Regions from separate parts of the Streptomyces sp. NBC_01317 genome, predicted to be linked through region 2. Evidence: predicted binding sites of a transcription regulator. Region 2 holds the regulator's gene; the other holds the start of a gene.
The links. The regulator HspR, encoded in region 2, represses chaperone genes until heat shock. The targets are predictions, from matches to a motif close to TTGAGNNNNNNNNNCTCAA.

Region 1: lon (endopeptidase La) is a predicted target of HspR. The motif match lies at 6,222-6,240, and genes of this name have one in related genera.

What each region holds. Positions count from the first base shown of each region.
Region 1 is NZ_CP108393.1:2,759,655-2,768,952, forward strand. It holds gene OG349_RS11515 (hypothetical protein) at 1-252, shown strand, start outside; gene OG349_RS11520 (MarR family winged helix-turn-helix transcriptional regulator) at 288-776, opposite strand; gene OG349_RS11525 (lysozyme) at 961-1,800, shown strand; gene OG349_RS11530 (ATP-binding protein) at 1,804-2,223, opposite strand; gene OG349_RS11535 (GntR family transcriptional regulator) at 2,406-2,948, shown strand; gene OG349_RS11540 (GntR family transcriptional regulator) at 2,951-3,724, shown strand; gene lon (endopeptidase La) at 3,791-6,199, opposite strand; gene OG349_RS11550 (spermidine synthase) at 6,505-7,242, shown strand; gene OG349_RS11555 (response regulator transcription factor) at 7,370-8,107, shown strand; gene OG349_RS11560 (HAMP domain-containing sensor histidine kinase) at 8,269-9,298, shown strand, end outside.
Region 2 is NZ_CP108393.1:3,884,045-3,893,342, reverse strand. It holds gene dnaK (molecular chaperone DnaK) at 101-1,966, shown strand; gene grpE (nucleotide exchange factor GrpE) at 1,963-2,634, shown strand; gene dnaJ (molecular chaperone DnaJ) at 2,710-3,909, shown strand; gene OG349_RS16570 (heat shock protein transcriptional repressor HspR) at 3,916-4,383, shown strand; gene OG349_RS16565 (helix-turn-helix transcriptional regulator) at 4,625-5,635, opposite strand; gene OG349_RS16560 ((2Fe-2S)-binding protein) at 5,987-6,307, shown strand; gene OG349_RS16555 (pyridoxamine 5'-phosphate oxidase family protein) at 6,454-6,915, opposite strand; gene clpB (ATP-dependent chaperone ClpB) at 7,046-9,298, shown strand, end outside.

The sequences.
Region 1 (9,298 bases), 1.1 Mb from region 2:
TCGAGGGCGGTGACGGGCCGGACGCCCGCGGCGGAGGTGCGGAGCGCCCTGGCCCTCACGGACGGGGCGGCGCGGTGGGTGGAGATGTTCCGGGAGGGCGGTTGGGCGGACTGCCTGGCGCTGGTACGCAAGAGCGGCCCGCAGGAGCTGGTGGACCGGGTACGGGCGGCGGAGTCGGCGGACCCGGACGGGGCGGTGTTCCGGCGCTGGAAGACGAGTGACGACGCGACGGTGGCGTACGTGGAGGTGTGACGTACGCGCGGATCTCCTCGTGCTGGTGCCCCCACCTACACGCGACTGTTCAACTGATGAAGGAGCCTGGCCAGCTCGGCGACCTCGGTGCGGTCCCATTCGGCGAGCCGGCGTACGTACATGTCGCGGCGCGCGTCCCGCACCTGGCGGAAGCGGGCCAGGCCCTCGTCGGTGATCCGCACGAGCGAGGCGCGCCCGTCGGCGGGGTCGGGCTCGCGGGTGACGAGGCCCAGCTCCTCCAGGGCGCGCAGCTGGCGGCTCATGGTGGCCTTGCCGACGCCGAAGTACCCGGCGAGGGCGGTGGCGCGCTGGCTGCCGCTCTCCTCCAGCCGTACGAGCAGTCCGTACGCGGCGGGCTCCAGCTCCGGGTGGACCTCGCGGGCCATCTCGCCGGAGTTGGCTCTGGCGCGGCGCAGGAAGACGGCCAGCTCGCGCTCCAGCGCGAGGAACTCGTGGTCCACCCCGCGCCCGCCCGCCGGGGCCCGGTCGTGTGCCGTACCGCTCGCGTGTACGTCAGCAGCCATCGCGCGCTTTCCCGCTCCTGAAGGTTTACCTGGCCGGCGGCCGTTGCCGCGGGTTTCCGAACAGTATTTCGCAGGCTCGTAGGAGTGGCGTCAGCGTGCCGCGCCGCGTACGGGTGGGTGACCGTGCGTAGCGTCGTGATCCCTGTCCGAACCCCCGGACCGCCCGCCCCTGGAGGCACCACCCATGCCCAAGCCCCGATCCACGACGACCGGCCGCTTGTTACGGTCCACGGCGGCCACGCTCCTGGCCGTCCCCCCGCTCCTCCTCACGCTCCCGGCGACGGCAACGTCGGCCGCCCCCGAGCCGGTCCCCCCGACGAGGGGATCGGCGCACATGGGCACGGGGGTTCTGGCACACGAGGGCGGGGGCGGCGGCCTGCCCGCGAGCCTGCGGGCGGCCCAGACAGAGGGTGTGGACGTCTCCAGCCACCAGAAGGACGTCGACTGGGCCAAGCTGTGGGACAGCGGGGTGAAGTGGGCCTACGTAAAAGCCACCGAAGGCAGCTACTACAAGAATCCCTACTTCGGCCAGCAGTACGAGGGCTCGTACAACACCGGGATGATCCGAGGCGCGTACCACTTCGCCGCCCCGGACGACTCCGGCGGCGCCGAGCAGGCGACGTACTTCGCGGACGGCGGCGGGACGTGGTCCTCCGATGGGAGGACGCTGCCGGGGGTCCTGGACATCGAGTGGAACCCGTACGGCGCGGCCTGCTACGGCAAGACCCCGGCCCAACTGGTCTCCTGGATCCGCGACTTCCTGACGACGTACAAGACGCGCACGGGCCGCGCGGCCCTGATCTACACGTCCACGAAGTGGTGGCGCGACTGCACGGACGACTACGCGGGCTTCGGCACCACGAACCCTCTCTGGATCGCCCGCTACGACACGACGGTCGGCGAACTCCCGGCGGGCTGGGAGTACCAGACGATCTGGCAGTACACGTCCTCAGGCCCGACGGTAGGAGACCACAACAAGTTCAACGGCCCCCTCTCAGGCGTCAAGTCCCTGGCCACCGGCTGACCACTACGGGCTCCGGCGCCCGGCGACGGGGACGGGGACGCACACGGTCTTGAACGCGACCCACACCGTCTTGCCGACCACGTGTTCGGTGACGCCGAAGTCGTCCGCGACCTCGGACGCCAACATCAGCCCCCGGCCGTCGCAGCTCTCCATCCCGGGAGACTGCACGGCCGGGTGTCCGCCACCGCTGTCGCGCACCTCCAGCCGGACGAGCAGCCCCTCCACCGAGATCTGGACGCACATTTCCCGGCCTGGAGGCACGCCATGGAGAAGTGCGTTCGTGGCGAGCTCCGAGACGCATAACCGAATGTCGTCCTGCCGGTCGGACACGCCCCACTCCGTGAGAGTGCCCGTGACGAAGTCCCGCGCGGAGCGCACGGACTTCCGGGCTCGGGGAAATCGTTGCTGCCGTGAAAGGGACACGGCTCATCACCGCCTTGATCCTAGGCTCTCCGATCGATGAAACCTTATCGCTATCCGCGAAAGGCGACAAGGTAATCTTGAGGCGCAGGGCCCAACACGGCGTCTCACTTACTGTGTAAAGCGGCAAGGTGCACCATGGTCAGCAACCGCCCCCGCAGGGCCACCAGGAGCAGGAGGACGTCGTGAGCGTCAGCGAGTGGGTCAGTTCCTCATTGCCGTATCTGACTCCCCGACCCGATGGACAACAGGACGCCTGGGGTGCGGAGGTGGCCGCGCGCGGGCGGCGGGGCAGTCAGCGCGTCGTCCACGCGGGCGAGGTGCCGGCGTCTCCGGATGTGGCAGGCCTGCTGGGGCTCGACGGAGAAGAGACCGTGATCGTGCGCAGGCGGATGATGTACCTCGAAGACCGGCCCTGCGAGCTCACGGACACCTACTACCCCGCCGCCATCGCGCGCGGCACCCGTCTGGCCGGGACGGCCAAGATCCCCGGCGGGGCCGTCACCCTCCTCGCCGAGCTGGGTCACGTGGGCGTGCGGGTCCGTGAGGACGTGACCGCCCGTCTGCCCGGCGAAGAGGAGCAAGGGGCCCTGGACATCCCACCCGGCGAACCCGTGCTGCACCTGACGCGCGTCGCCTTCGACAGCGCCGACCGGCCCATCCAGCTCGACCTGATGACCATGCCCGCCCGGCTCCAGCGGCTGCGGTACGAGATCCGGATCGGCTGACCATGCCCAGGACCGAGGAAGACGCGTACGACCGCCGGTCGCTCCACGAGCGGCTGGCCGCCGACCTGCGCGACGAGATCATGACCGGCGAGCTGGCGCCCGGCGCCAAGGTGCCCTCCACGGCCCGGCTCAAGGAGCGGTTCGACGCCTCCAGCGCCACCGTGCAGAAGGCGCTGCAACTCCTCAAGGACGAGCGGCTGGTCGTCGGCCGCGCGGGCGCCGCCGTGACCGTACGGGAGCACCGGCAGCGGACCGTACGGCCCGCCGACTACATGGCACCGGCCGAGGCCGGGGAGCCGTACCGCTGGTTGAGTGAGGCAGCGAAACAGGGCGCCCCGGCCCGGAGCAAGCTCATCGCCGTCGCCGAGGTCACCGCACCGGCCGATGTCGCCGCCTCCCTGGGCCTGCCGGAGGGCGGCACCGCCCTGCTCCGCCACCAGTTGCTGACGCAGGACGACGAACCCGTGGAGCTCGTGCACTCGTACTACCCGCCGGGCATCGCCCGCGGTACGCCGCTCATGGAACGCAGCCGGATCAAGGGTGGCACCCCGACGCTCCTGGCCGGCCTCGGGCATCCGCCCCGCCTGAGCGTCGACCACGTCTCCGCCCGGGTGCCCACACAGGAGCAGTACGAGGCGCTGCGGCTGCCCGGCGACCTCCCCGTACTGCGTACGTTGCGCGTCGTCTACAGCGACGACCACCGCCCGATCGAGGCCACCGTCATGGTCAAGGCCGGTCATCTCTACGAGTTGCGGTACGAGTTCACGGCGGAGTGAGACGGCCGCGCCCGCCCGGAACGTACATTCCAGGCGGGCGCGGCCGTCATCAGCAGGCCGGGGCCCTTATGCCGCCGCCGGGACCCTCATCTCCGCCGGGGACAGGGCGATGTCCAGGACCTGGCGCACGTCCGTCACCGGGTGGATCTCCAGTTTGTCCAGGATCTCCCCCGGGACGTCGTCCAGGTCCGCCTCGTTGCGCTTCGGGATCACGACCGTCGTGATGCCCGCGCGGTGGGCCGCCAGGAGCTTCTGCTTCAGGCCGCCGATGGGCAGGACGCGGCCGGTCAGCGAGACCTCGCCCGTCATGGCGACGTCCGTGCGGACCAGACGGCCGCTCAGGAGCGAGGCCAGGGCCGTGGTCATCGTGATGCCCGCACTCGGGCCGTCCTTCGGGACCGCGCCCGCCGGGAAGTGGATGTGCACGCCCCGGTCCTTGAGGTCCGCGACCGGCAGTTCCAGTTCCGCGCCGCGCGAGCGGAGGAACGAGAGCGCGATCTGTGCCGACTCCTTCATCACGTCACCCAGCTGACCGGTCAGGGTCAGACCCGAACCGCCCGTCTCCGGGTCGGCCAGCGACGCCTCCACGAAGAGGACGTCACCCCCCGCGCCGGTGACCGCGAGGCCCGTCGCCACGCCCGGGACCGCCGTGCGGCGCTCCGCCGGGTCCTGGGCGGACTCGGGGACGTGGTGCGGACGGCCGATCAGCTTGCGCAGGTCGTCCGGGCCCAGCGTGAACGGCAGTTCCCTGCGACCCAGTTCGTGTTCCGCCGCGACCTTGCGGAGGAGTCTGGCGATGGACCGCTCCAGGTTACGGACGCCCGCCTCGCGGGTGTACTCGCCCGCCAGCCGGCGCAGCGCCTCGTCCTCCAGCGTGACCTCGCCGGGCTCCAGGCCCGCGCGCTCCAGTTGCCGGGGCAGCAGGTGGTCCCTGGCGATGACGACCTTCTCGTCCTCGGTGTAGCCGTCGAGCCTGACCAGCTCCATCCGGTCGAGCAGCGCCTCCGGGATCGCCTCCAGGACGTTCGCCGTGGCGAGGAACACCACGTCGGACAGGTCCAGTTCGACCTCCAGGTAGTGGTCGCGGAAGGTGTGGTTCTGCGCCGGGTCCAGGACTTCGAGCAGCGCCGCCGCCGGGTCGCCCCGGTAGTCGGAGCCGACCTTGTCGATCTCGTCCAGCAGGACGACCGGGTTCATCGAACCGGCCTCCTTGATCGCCCGGACGATACGGCCCGGCAGCGCGCCGACGTACGTACGCCGGTGTCCGCGGATCTCCGCCTCGTCACGGACGCCGCCCAGCGCCACCCGCACGAACTTACGTCCCATGGAGTGCGCGACCGATTCGCCCAGCGAGGTCTTGCCGACGCCGGGAGGGCCGACCAGGGCCAGTACGGCGCCGCCGCGACGTCCGCCGACCACCCCGAGCCCGCGCTCCGCGCGCCGCTTGCGCACGGCCAGGTACTCCGTGATGCGCTCCTTCACGTCCTCCAGGCCCGCGTGCTCGGCGTCGAGGACGCGCTGGGCGCCCCTGATGTCGTACTCGTCCTCGGTCCTGACGTTCCAGGGCAGTTCGAGCACGGTGTCCAGCCACGTGCGGATCCAGGAGCCCTCGGGGCTCTGGTCCGACGAGCGCTCCAGCTTCTCGACCTCCTTGAGGGCGGCCTCCCGCACCTTCTCGGGCAGGTCGGCGGCCTCGACACGGGTCCGGTAGTCGTCGGACTCGTCCTCGTCACCCTCGCCGTTCAGGCCGCGCAGTTCCTTCCGTACGGCTTCGAGCTGGCGCCGCAGCAGGAACTCCCGCTGCTGCTTGTCGACGCCCTCCTGGACGTCCTTGGCGATGGACTCCGCGACGTCCTGCTCCGCCAGGTGTTCCCGGAGCTGGTCGGTGGCGAGCTTGAGCCGGGCCACCGGGTCGGTGGTCTCCAGCAGCTCGACCTTCTGCGCGGTCGACAGGAACGGTGAGTACCCGGCGTTGTCCGCCAGCTGCGACACGTCGTCGATCTGCTGGACGCGGTCGACCACCTGCCACGCGCCGCGCTTCTTCAGCCAGTCCGCGGCGAGGGCCTTGTACTCCTTCATCAGGTCGGTGACGGCCCCGGGCAGCGGGTCCGGCGCCAGTTCCTCGACGCTCAGGCCCTCGACCCAGAGGGCCGCGCCGGGTCCCGATGTCCCCGCGCCGATCTGCACGCGGCCCCGGCCGCGGATCAGTGCGCCGGGGTCGCCGTCGGAGAGCCGGCCGACCTGTTCGACGGTGCCGCGCACGCCCGTGCCGGCGTACGTCCCGTCGATGCGCGGGACGAGCAGCACCTGCGGCTTCCCCCCGCCGCCTTCGGCGCGGGCGGCGGCCTGCGCGGCCTCCACGGCCGCCCGGACCTCGGCGTCGGACAGGTCGAGCGGAACCACCATTCCGGGCAGCACGACCTCGTCGTCGAGCGGCAGCACGGGAAGCGTGAGCGATGTGGACGTGAGAGCCATGATCTCCCCTTCGGCATTCAAGTTGAGCTATACCGGCTCAATGCTTGTGAGCCTTCTGTTGTTCCCCTGGGGGCGTTCGCTCTGAGCGATCACTCTCGTACAGCGGTCCGGAGGCGGTCCTCGCACGCGTCACGGCAGGTCCTGCCGGGGGCGGGGCCTCGTACCGGAGGCGGGGCTCGGGGGCTGTAACGCCCCGAAGGGGGTGACGCTTCCCGTACCCGAATCGGTTTGTCGGCGGCCTGCGCCGCGCACCAGGATGGGACCGAGAGCGAAGACACCAGCAGACCCCTCGGAGAGGCCGCACCATGCCCGTATCCGTCCAGGCACCAGGCCCGGAATCGCACCAGTCGGCGGATCACCCGGATCACGACGACCGCCCCGTCGTCCTCGACCGCCGCGACGGCCCGTACGGCGAGGTCGTCCTCCGGCGGCGCGGCGCCGAGCTGGAGATCATCGCCAACGGGTGCTTCCTGATGGACACCTCCGACGGCCGCTCCGAGCGCCTCCTCATCGACGCCGCCCTCGCCGCCCTCCCCGAGGACCGGCGTGGGCAACGGCCCTCCGTCCTCGTCGGCGGACTCGGCGTCGGCTTCTCCCTCGCGCACGCCGCCGCCGACCCCCGCTGGGGCAGGATCGTGGTCGTCGAGCGCGAACAGGCCGTCATCGACTGGCACCGCACCGGCCCGCTCGCCCGGATCTCCGGCGCGGCGCTCGCGGACCCGCGCACGGTGATCCTGCACACCGATCTGGTCGACCACGTGAAGACCGCCACGGACAGCTACGACGCCCTGTGCCTCGACATCGACAACGGACCCGACTGGACGGTCACCGAGGACAACGGGAGTCTGTACACGCCGGCCGGGCTCGCGGCGTGCCGCGACCGCCTCAACCCCGGCGGTGTGCTGGCCATTTGGTCCGCTCGGCCGTCCCCCGCCTTCGGCGAAGCGCTACGGAATGCCGGGTTCGGTGGAGTTGCTGCCGAAGAGATCCCTGTTGCCCGGGGCGTACCGGACGTCGTTCATCTCGCCGCTCGCACTGCGTAGCCGTGACCCTGTTCCTGCCTCTACGCTGCTCCCGACACACGCGATCTCCCTCTACACGGAGCACCCGGAGACCGCGGACGACGGATCGACGATCGCGGAACGCGTACCAGCCAGCAGGGGCGGGGCCATGGAGCAGACACAGACCAGCCACAACGGGGTCGCGGCGACGCCGGGAGCCCAGCGAAGGGTCCTGGTCGTCGAGGACGACGCGACCATCGTCGACGCCATCGCCGCGCGGCTGCGGGCCGAGGGTTTCCTGGTCCAGACGGCGGTGGACGGCCCCGCCGCCGTCGACGCGGCCGAGGCCTGGCAGCCGGACGTGATGGTCCTCGACGTGATGCTGCCCGGCTTCGACGGCCTGGAGGTCTGCCGCCGCGTCCAGGCGCAGCGCCCCGTGCCGGTGCTGATGCTGACCGCCCGCGACGACGAGACCGACATGCTCGTGGGACTCGGCGTCGGCGCCGACGACTACATGACCAAGCCCTTCTCCATGCGGGAGCTGGCGGCGCGCGTGCACGTGCTGCTGCGCCGCGTGGAGCGCGCGGCGCTGGCCGCCGTCACCCCCCGCAGCGGCATCCTGCGCCTCGGCGAGCTGGAGATCGACCACGCGCAGCGCCGGGTACGGGTGCGCGGTGAGGACGTCCACCTGACGCCCACCGAGTTCGACCTGCTGGTCTGCCTGGCGAGCACCCCCCGCGCGGTGCTCTCCCGCGAGCAGCTCCTCGCCGAGGTGTGGGACTGGGCGGACGCGTCGGGCACCCGTACGGTCGACAGCCACATCAAGGCGCTGCGCCGGAAGATCGGCGCCGAGCGGATCCGTACGGTCCACGGGGTGGGGTACGCCCTGGAGACCCCGGCCCCATGACCCGCTCCCGGGACGGCGCGCGCCGGGGAGCCGCCCCGCGCGGCGGTCGCGGCGGTCCTTTCGACGGCCCGTACGGCGGACAGCGCGGCGGACCCCGGACAGGACCGGGCGGCCGGCCCAAGCATCCCGGCCGGCGCGCCGGGGTCCCGGAGAAGACGGGGCTGCGCCCCTTCTCCATCAAGACCAAGCTCGGCACGCTGGTGGTCGTCTCCGTCTTCATCACCACCGGCCTGCTGATGGTGGCCCTCCGCACGGAGACCGAGCTGCGCTTCATCACCGTCTTCTCGGTGATCGCCACGCTCCTCATCACCCAGTTCGTGGCCCACGGCCTCACCGCGCCCCTCGACGAGATGAACACCGTCGCGAAGGGCATATCGCACGGCGACTACACCCGCCGGGTCAGCGGCATCGACCGCCGCGACGAGCTGGGCGACCTCGCCGCCACCATCAACCGCATGGCGGACGACCTGGAGGCCGTGGACCGGCACCGCAAGGAGCTGGTCGCCAACGTCTCGCACGAACTGCGCACCCCCATCGCGGCGCTGCGCGCGGTCCTGGAGAACGTCGTGGACGGCGTGTCCGCCGCCGACCCGGAGACGATGCGCACCGCCCTGCGGCAGACGGAACGGCTGGGCCGGCTCACCGAGACGCTGCTCGACCTGTCCAGGCTCGACAACGGCGTGGTGACACTCAGGGCCCAGCGCTTCGAGGTGTGGCCGTACCTGTCCGGCGTACTCAAAGAGGCCAATCTGGCCGCGTCGCAGCGCGCGCTCAGCTCCGGGTCCGGCAACCACACCCGTACGGACGTCCACCTCCATCTGGACGTCTCGCCGCCGGAACTGACCGCGCACGCGGACGCGGAGCGCCTGCACCAGGTCGTCGCCAACCTCATCGACAACGCGGTCAAGCACAGCCCGCCGCACGGACGGGTGACGGTACGGGCCCGGCGCGGCCCCCGCCCCGAGTCGCTGGACCTGGAGGTCCAGGACGAAGGTCCCGGGATACCGGAGGCCGAACGGCACCGCGTCTTCGAGCGGTTCAACCGCGGCAGCGCGCCCTCGCCGCACGGTCCTGGCAGCGACGGGGGCACCGGTCTGGGGCTGGCGATCGCCCGCTGGGCGGTCGATCTGCACGGCGGGCGCATCGGTGTGGCCGAATCCGCACGCGGCTGCCGGATACGCGTCACTCTTC
Region 2 (9,298 bases):
AGCACGATTATTGAGCCCCCTCGACTCAGGTCCTTTGACTCGCCGCGATCCGTGATGCATCCTTGAGCCTGTTCCACTCAAGTCAGTTGGAGGAATTGAAATGGCACGTGCGGTCGGCATCGACCTGGGCACGACTAACTCCGTCGTCAGCGTTCTCGAAGGCGGCGAGCCCACCGTCATCACCAACGCAGAGGGCGCCAGGACCACGCCGTCCGTCGTCGCCTTCGCCAAGAACGGCGAGGTGCTCGTCGGAGAGGTAGCCAAGCGCCAGGCGGTCACGAACGTCGACAGGACCATCCGGTCGGTCAAGCGCCACATGGGCACCGACTGGAAGATGAACCTGGACGGCAAGGACTTCAACCCGCAGCAGATCTCGGCCTTCGTGCTGCAGAAGCTGAAGCGGGACGCGGAGGCGTACCTGGGCGAGAAGGTCACCGACGCGGTGATCACCGTACCGGCGTACTTCAACGACTCCGAGCGCCAGGCCACCAAGGAGGCCGGCGAGATCGCGGGCCTCACGGTGCTGCGTATCGTCAACGAGCCGACGGCGGCCGCGCTGGCCTACGGGCTCGACAAGGACGACCAGACGATCCTGGTCTTCGACCTCGGTGGCGGTACGTTCGACGTCTCGCTGCTGGAGATCGGTGACGGCGTCGTCGAGGTGAAGGCCACCAACGGTGACAACCACCTCGGTGGTGACGACTGGGACCAGCGCCTCGTGGACTTCCTGGTGAAGCAGTTCGCCAACGGCCACGGCGTGGACCTGGGCAAGGACAAGATGGCTCTCCAGCGTCTCCGCGAGGCCGCGGAGAAGGCGAAGATCGAGCTGTCCTCGTCCAGCGAGACCACGATCAACCTTCCGTACATCACGGCGTCGGCCGAGGGCCCGCTGCACCTGGACGAGAAGATCACCCGCTCGCAGTTCCAGCAGCTCACCTCCGACCTGCTGGACCGCTGCAAGACGCCGTTCCACAACGTCATCAAGGACGCCGGCATCGCGCTGTCCGAGATCGACCACGTGGTGCTCGTCGGTGGCTCGACCCGTATGCCCGCCGTGGCGGAGCTGGTCAAGGAGCTGACCGGTGGCCGTGACGCCAACAAGGGTGTGAACCCCGACGAGGTCGTCGCCATCGGTGCCGCGCTCCAGGCCGGTGTCCTCAAGGGTGAGGTCAAGGACGTCCTGCTCCTTGACGTGACCCCGCTGTCCCTGGGTATCGAGACCAAGGGCGGCATCATGACCAAGCTGATCGAGCGCAACACGACGATCCCGACGAAGCGCTCCGAGATCTTCACGACGGCCGAGGACAACCAGCCGTCGGTGCAGATCCAGGTCTACCAGGGCGAGCGCGAGATCGCCGCGTACAACAAGAAGCTCGGGATGTTCGAGCTGACCGGCCTGCCGCCCGCCCCGCGCGGGGTGCCGCAGATCGAGGTCGCCTTCGACATCGACGCCAACGGCATCATGCACGTGGCCGCGAAGGACCTCGGCACGGGCAAGGAGCAGAAGATGACCGTCACCGGCGGCTCCTCGCTGCCGCGCGACGAGGTCAACCGGATGCGCGAAGAGGCCGAGCAGTACGCGGACGAGGACCACAAGCGCCGCGAGGCCGCCGAGACGCGCAACCAGGCGGAGCAGCTCGTCTACCAGACGGAGAAGTTCCTCAAGGACAACGAGGACAAGGTCCCCGGCGACGTCAAGACGGAGGTCGAGGAGTCCATCGCCGAGCTGAAGGAGAAGCTCAAGGGCGAGGATACCGCCGAGATCCGTACGTCCACGGAGAAGGTCGCGGCCGTCTCCCAGAAGCTGGGCCAGGCGATGTACGCCAACGCCCAGGCCGAGGGCGCGACCGCCGGTGCCGAGGCGCCGGGCGGCCAGCAGGGCCAGGCGTCCCAGGACGGTACGGACGACGTCGTCGACGCCGAGATCGTGGACGACGAGCGTGACACCAAGGGCGGTGCCGCGTGACCGAGGAGACCCCGGGCTTCGAAGAGAAGCCTGACGTCCCCTCCGGCGCGACCCCCGAAGACGCCGCGCCGCAGGCCGGCGGGCCGGACTCCGTGAAGGAGACCGGCCCGGCGGCCCCGGCCGGGGACGTGAACGACATAGCTCTGACAGCACAGCTGGACCAGGTGCGCACGGCGCTCGCCGAGCGTACGGCGGACCTCCAGCGGCTCCAGGCCGAGTACCAGAACTACCGCCGCAGGGTGGAGCGCGACCGGGTCACCGTCAAGGAGATCGCTGTCGCGAAGCTCCTGACGGAGCTGCTGCCGGTGCTCGACGACATCGGGCGCGCCCGGGAGCACGAAGAGCTGGTGGGCGGCTTCAAGTCGGTCGCCGAGTCGCTGGAGACCATCGTCGCCAAGATGGGCCTCCAGCAGTTCGGCAAGGAGGGCGAGCCCTTCGACCCGACGATCCACGAAGCGCTGATGCACTCGTATGCGCCGGATGTCACGGAAGACACCTGCGTCGCGATCCTTCAGCCTGGGTACCGGTTCGGCGAGCGGACGATCAGGCCCGCCCGGGTCGCGGTGGCGGAGCCCCAGCCGGGGGCCACGCCGAAGTCGGCGGAGGAGGCGGGCGAGTCCGGCTCGTCCGCCCAAGGCAAGGACGACGGTGGCCCCGACGAGGGCTGACGCCGAGGCACGGACGAGTGCTGACGCACGCACGGACGGCGTGAGGGTGGCCGGTGGAGAGGAGGGACGTCGGGAATGAGCACGAAGGACTTCGTGGAGAAGGACTACTACAAGGTTCTCGGCGTCCCCAAGGACGCCACCGAGGCCGAGATCAAGAAGGCGTACCGGAAGCTCGCCCGCGAGTTCCACCCGGACGCCAACAAGGGCGACGCGAAGGCCGAGGAGCGCTTCAAGGAGATCTCCGAGGCCAACGACGTACTCGGCGACACCAAGCGCCGCAAGGAGTACGACGAGGCCCGCGCGCTCTTCGGCAACGGCGGCTTCCGGCCGGGACCCGGCGCCGGCGGCGGTTCCTTCAACTTCGACCTGGGCGACCTCTTCGGGGGCGCCCCGGGCGGCGGTGGTACGGGAACGGCGCAGGGCGGCGGCTTCGGCGGCGGCGGTGGCGGCATCGGGGACATGTTCGGCGGCCTCTTCAACCGGGGAGGCCCCGGCACCACCCGCGTGCAGCCGCGCCGCGGCCAGGACATCGAGTCCGAGGTGACGCTCAGCTTCACCGAGGCGGTCGACGGGGCCACCGTCCCGCTGCGGATGTCCAGCCAGGCACCCTGCAAGGCCTGCTCGGGCACGGGCGACAAGAACGGCACCCCGCGGGTCTGCCCGACCTGCGTGGGCACCGGACAGGTCTCCCGTGGCAGCGGTGGCGGCTTCTCGCTCACCGACCCGTGCGTGGACTGCAAGGGCCGCGGTCTGATCGCCCAGGACCCCTGCGAGGTCTGCAAGGGCAGCGGGCGCGCCAGGTCGTCCAGGACGATGCAGGTACGGATTCCGGCGGGCGTCAGCGACAACCAGCGGATCCGGCTGCGCGGCAAGGGCGCTCCCGGCGAGCGCGGCGGCCCGGCGGGCGACCTGTACGTGGTCGTGCATGTCGGCGCCCACCCGGTCTTCGGCCGGAAGGGCGACAACCTCACCGTCACGGTGCCGGTCTCCTTCACGGAGGCGACGCTGGGCGGCGAGGTGAAGGTGCCGACGCTCGGCGGCCCCCCGGTCACGCTGAAACTGCCCGCGGGGACCCCGAACGGCCGTACGATGCGCGCCCGTGGCAAGGGCGCCGTACGCAAGGACGGCAGCCGCGGGGACCTGTTGGTCACCGTCGAGGTCGCCGTCCCCAAGGACCTCGGTGTGGAGGCACGTGACGCGCTGGAGGCCTACCGGAAGGCGACGGCGGACGACGACCCGCGGGCGGAGCTGTTCCAGGCCGCGAAGGGAGCATGACCCGAGATGGACAGGGACGGGCGGCGCAGACCGCCCTCTGCGTTCGGCAGGGCGTACGAACTGACCGAGGAGACGCCGGTGTACGTCATCTCGGTGGCGGCCCAGCTCTCGGGGCTGCACCCGCAGACCCTCCGGCAGTACGACCGCCTGGGCCTGGTCTCCCCGGACCGTACGGCGGGGCGGGGCCGGCGCTACTCGGCCCGTGACATCGAGCTGCTCCGCCAGGTGCAGGCGCTGTCCCAGGACGAGGGCATCAACCTCGCGGGCATCAAGCGGATCATCGAGCTGGAGAACCAGGTCGCCGCGCTCCAGGCCCGGGTCGCCGAGCTGTCGGCGGCCGTGGACGGCGCGGCGGCGGCCATGCGCCAGCGCGAGGCGCAGGTGCATGCCTCGTACCGCCGCGACCTGGTGCCGTACACGGACGTACAGGCGACCAGCGCGCTGGTGGTGTGGCGGCCGGCGGACAGGCCTTAGCGGCCTTCGCGAAGTGGCCCGCCCCCGGATGCCTGTGTGTCGGCTCCGGGGGCGCTGTGCTGCGTCCAGCGGGTCGGAGGGCCTGTGTTGAGAGGTTCTGGCAAGAGGCCCGCGCATGCAGGTTCCTGGTCAGGAGTCAGGATCGCCGGTCCGGGTTCCTGGTCAGGACCGCTGGTCCGGGTTCCTGGTCAGGATCGGCCGGTCCGGGTTCCTGGTCAGGATCGGCCGGTCCGGCTCGTGGTCACGACTGCTGGTTCAGAATCCCCGAATTCGCGATGAGGTAGCCGAGTTGCGCGCGGCTGCCGCTGCCCAGCGTGGTGGCGAGCTTGGCGATGTGCGCGCGGCACGTCCGTACGTTCATCCCGAGCCGGCGCGCGATGGCCTCGTCCACGTACCCCTCCACCAGGAGCTGGGCGATGGTCCGCTGGACACCGGTGATGCCGGCCGGGGTCGGCTCGTACTCCACCTGCTCGGTGAGGGGCGTGGCGCGCCGCCAGAGCTGCTCGAAGACCTGCGCCAGGTAGTCCACGAGCCCCGGGTGACGCAGCTCCAGGGCCACCTGGCGGTCGGACCTGGCGGGGATGTACGCGACGGTCCGGTCGAAGATGATCAGGCGCTCGGTGAGCTCTTCCAGTGTCCTGATCTCCACCGTGTTCTGGCCCAGCATCTCCGCGTAGGCGAGGGTGCCCTGGCTGTGGCGTGCCGTGTGCTGGTACAAGGTTCGGATGCTGACGCCGCGGTTCACGACCGCCCTGCCGCGCTCCAACGCCTGGGCGAGCAGGTGCGCGCTCCTGCCGCCGCCCGGTTGCAGGGTCAGTACTTCCGTTTTGCACTCGGCGGTGGACAGGTCGAGCGCGGCGTTGATCCGGCTGTCGCCCTCCAGGACGGTGATCGCGTGGGTGATGGGCGGATCCTGGGCGCTGATCGTCATGAACGGCTCGAAAGAGTCGGTCAGTTCGACGGCGAAATGTCGCCTCTCCTGGATCTCCCGCTCGATGGGGTGGAGCCGCTGGGCGAGCGCCGCGGACGGTGGAACGGGGCGAAGCCAGTCCGCATCGTCCGGATCCGGGTGCAGAAGCGGGAATTCCATGAGGCACGGAGCCACCGCGGCTTCGCTCCGGGCGATGCGTCCGGAGCGCAGCGCACTGGCGTAAAGCCGCCTGCCCTCATCACACATATCGGTGATGGCATGGGGATGTGTCGGGTTTGTGTCTCTTGCGGGCAAATCTCCACCCCCCAGGGTCCTGAACATACAGGAACATGATGCCTCGATCCGGTGGCGTTGGTGTGCCCGGGTGGGACATCGTCTTCATGGCGGGGGAAGAGGAACCCATTAAGTGAGGACGAAGCCGACTATGTATAAGAGAATGCTTCGCGCGGTGGCTGCCACTGCTTTCTCTGCGGCTCTGGCCTGTGGTGTGCTGGCTGTCGGGGGAGACGCAGGTCAGGTCACCACGCCTGCCGGATCGCAGGCCGCGGGAGCGGGTGACATCGCGTGGGGAGCCGCGGCGGGTGACATCGCGTGGGGTGCCGCAGCGGGTGACATCGCGTGGGGCCCGGCACCGACGGACATCGCCTGGGGCGAGCCGGCTGGCACCGGCGCATGACTGTCCCGCCGGACGACCGGGTCTTCCGGCGGGAGATGGCCACGGCTTACCGGTCGGGCTGGCACTTCATCGACCTTGTCACGGCGATTCCGCACCGTGGCGACTCGCTGACAGTGACCCTGTTCGGAGAGCCGATCCTCGTGGTACGCGAGGAGGACGACGATGTCCGGGCCTACCGTTGCCTGCGGAAGCCGAGGGGCGCCCCACAGCCCGTCCGCTGTGCCATCCGGTACGACATGATTTTCGTGAACCTCGACCAGCGTGATCACCAGCTGGTCGAACCCAAGACCATCCTCGCCACCCCCCGCAGTGCCTGAGCGATTCCCCCGTCGTTGTAGATCGCTCCGGCACTTCCCCCACACAGCGGCGCCATCGTGGACCTGAAACACGATGGCGCCGCTGTGCCCCCCGCCCGCGTGCGGGCGCGTCCGGTCGGGGCACCCCCCTGGCCCCGACCGGACGATCACGCGCGACCGAGCGCCCGGTCCAGGGCGATCTCGATGACAACCCGGTCCGGGTTGGGCGCGGGAGTGCGTCCGTAGCGCTCCGCGTAACGGCTTTCCGCGTCTGCCACGGCTTCCTGGCCCGTACGGATCGTCGCGACGCCTTCCAGGGTCGCCCAGCGCCTCTTGTGCACCTGGCAGACGGCGACCCGTGCGCCGCCGCGTGACGTATCGCCTGATGTGGCGCCTGATGTGTGGCCTGATGTGTGGCCGCTTCCCGCGCCCGACGCCAGGATGTTGGCCACCTTCCTGCTGTTCTTGTTGGTGATGACCCGTGCGAGGCGAGCCTCCGGGTCGTACGTCACCCCCACCGCGACCACATGCGGCGTGCCGTCGGCCCGCAGGGTGGTCAGCGTGCACAGGTGGTGCTCGCGCCAGAACGCGAGAAACTCGGGGCTGGGGTGGTGTACGTCATGAGCCATGTGGAAAGCGTAGGCGTGCGACCCTGAGTGGAATAGACTCAACTTTGCGTAGGTTGCCTCAGTCAGAGTTGAGACTGGGGCGCGACACCCCAGCCAGAGTTGAGATCCGCGCGAGGAGGAGAAAGCGCCCGTGGACGCCGAGCTGACCAACAAGAGCCGGGACGCCATCAACGCCGCCACCAGCAGGGCCGTGGCGGCGGGCCACGCCGACCTGACCCCCGCCCACCTGCTGCTCGCCCTGCTCTCGGGCCAGGACAACGAGAACGTGACCGATCTGCTGACCGCCGTCGAGGCGGACCAGGCGGCGGTACGGTCCGGTACGGAGCGGCTGCTGGCCGCCCTGCCGACCGCCGCGGGCTCCACCGTGGCGCCCCCGCAGCCCAACCGCGAGCTGCTGGCCGTCATCGCGGACGCCGACCGGCGGGCGAAGGAGCTGGGCGACGAATACCTTTCCACCGAGCACCTCCTGATCGGCATCGCCGCGAAGGGCGGGCGGACCGGGGAGGTGCTGGACCGGCAAGGGGCCGGGGCGAAGAAGCTGCTGGACGCGTTCGAGAAGGCAAGGGGAGGGCGCCGGGTGACCACACCCGACCCGGAGGGCCAGTACAAGGCCCTGGAGAAGTTCGGCACCGATTTCACCGCCGCCGCCCGCGAGGGCAGGCTCGACCCGGTCATCGGCCGGGACCAGGAGATCCGGCGTGTGGTGCAGGTGCTGTCACGCCGTACGAAGAACAATCCGGTCCTGATCGGTGAGCCCGGCGTCGGCAAGACGGCCGTGGTCGAAGGGCTCGCACAGCGGATTGTCAAGGGCGACGTGCCGGAATCGCTCAAGAACAAGCGGCTGGTTTCGCTGGACCTCGGTGCGATGGTGGCCGGCGCGAAGTACCGCGGAGAGTTCGAGGAGCGCCTCAAGACCGTCCTCGCCGAGATCAAGGGCAGCGACGGACAGATCATCACGTTCATCGACGAACTGCACACCGTCGTCGGCGCGGGCGCCGGCGGCGACTCCGCCATGGACGCGGGCAACATGCTCAAGCCGATGCTGGCCCGTGGCGAGCTGCGGATGGTCGGCGCGACGACGCTCGACGAGTACCGCGAGCGGATCGAGAAGGACGCGGCGCTGGAGCGGCGCTTCCAGCAGGTGCTGGTGGCCGAGCCGAACGTCGAGGACACGATCGCGATCCTGCGCGGGCTCAAGGGCCGGTACGAGGCCCACCACAAGGTGCAGATCGCGGACGCGGCGCTGGTCGCCGCCGCCACCCTCTCCGACCGGTACATCACCTCGCGGTTCCTGCCCGACAAGGCCATCGACCTGGTGGACGAGGCCGCGTCCCGGCTCCGGATGGAGATCGACTCCTCGCCGCTGGAGATCGACGAGCTCCAGCGGTCCGTCGACCGCCTCCGTATGGAGGAGCTGGCGCTCAAGAACGAGTCCGACCCCGCCTCCAAGCAGCGGCTGGAGAAGCTGCGCCGCGACCTCGCGGACCGCGAGGAGGAGCTGCGCGGGCTGAACGCGCGCTGGGAGAAGGAGAAGCAGGGCCTCAACCGCGTCGGTGAGCTGAAGGAGCGCCTGGACGACCTGCGCGGCCAGGCGGAGCGCGCGCAGCGTGACGGCGACTTCGACACCGCGTCCAAGCTGCTGTACGGCGAGATCCCCGGCCTGGAGCGTGAGCTGGAGGAGGCCGCGGAGGCCGAACAGGAAGCGTCCAAGGACACGATGGTCAAGGAGGAGGTCGGCCCCGACGACATCGCGGACGTGGTCGGCTCCTGGACCGGCATCCCGGCGGGGCGGCTGCTGGAGGGCGAGACGCAGAAGCTGCTGCGGATGGAGCAGGAGCTGGGCAAGCGCCTGGTCGGCCAGCACGAGGCCGTGCGGGCCGTGTCCGACGCGGTACGCCGTACCCGCGCCGGAATCGCCGACCCGGACCGGCCCACCGGGTCGTTCCTCTTCCTCGGCCCGACGGGCGTCGGCAAGACCGAGCTGGCGAAGGCGCTCGCGGACTTCCTCTTCGACGACGAGCGGGCGATGGTCCGCATCGACATGAGCGAGTACGGCGAGAAGCACTCGGTGGCCCGGCTGGTCGGCGCGCCTCCCGGCTACGTCGGCTACGAGGAGGGCGGCCAGCTCACGGAGGCGGTGCGCCGGCGCCCGTACTCGGTGATCCTCCTGGACGAGGTGGAGAAGGCCCATCCCGAGGTCTTCGACATCCTGCTCCAGGTCCTGGACGACGGCCGGCTCACGGACGGCCAGGGCCGGACGGTCGACTTCCGCAACACCATCCTGGTCCTGACGTCGAACCTGGGCAGCCAGTTCCTGGTCGAGCCGCTGACGGGCGAGGAGGAGAAGAAGCAGCAGGTCCTGAAGGTCGTCCGGTCCTCCTTC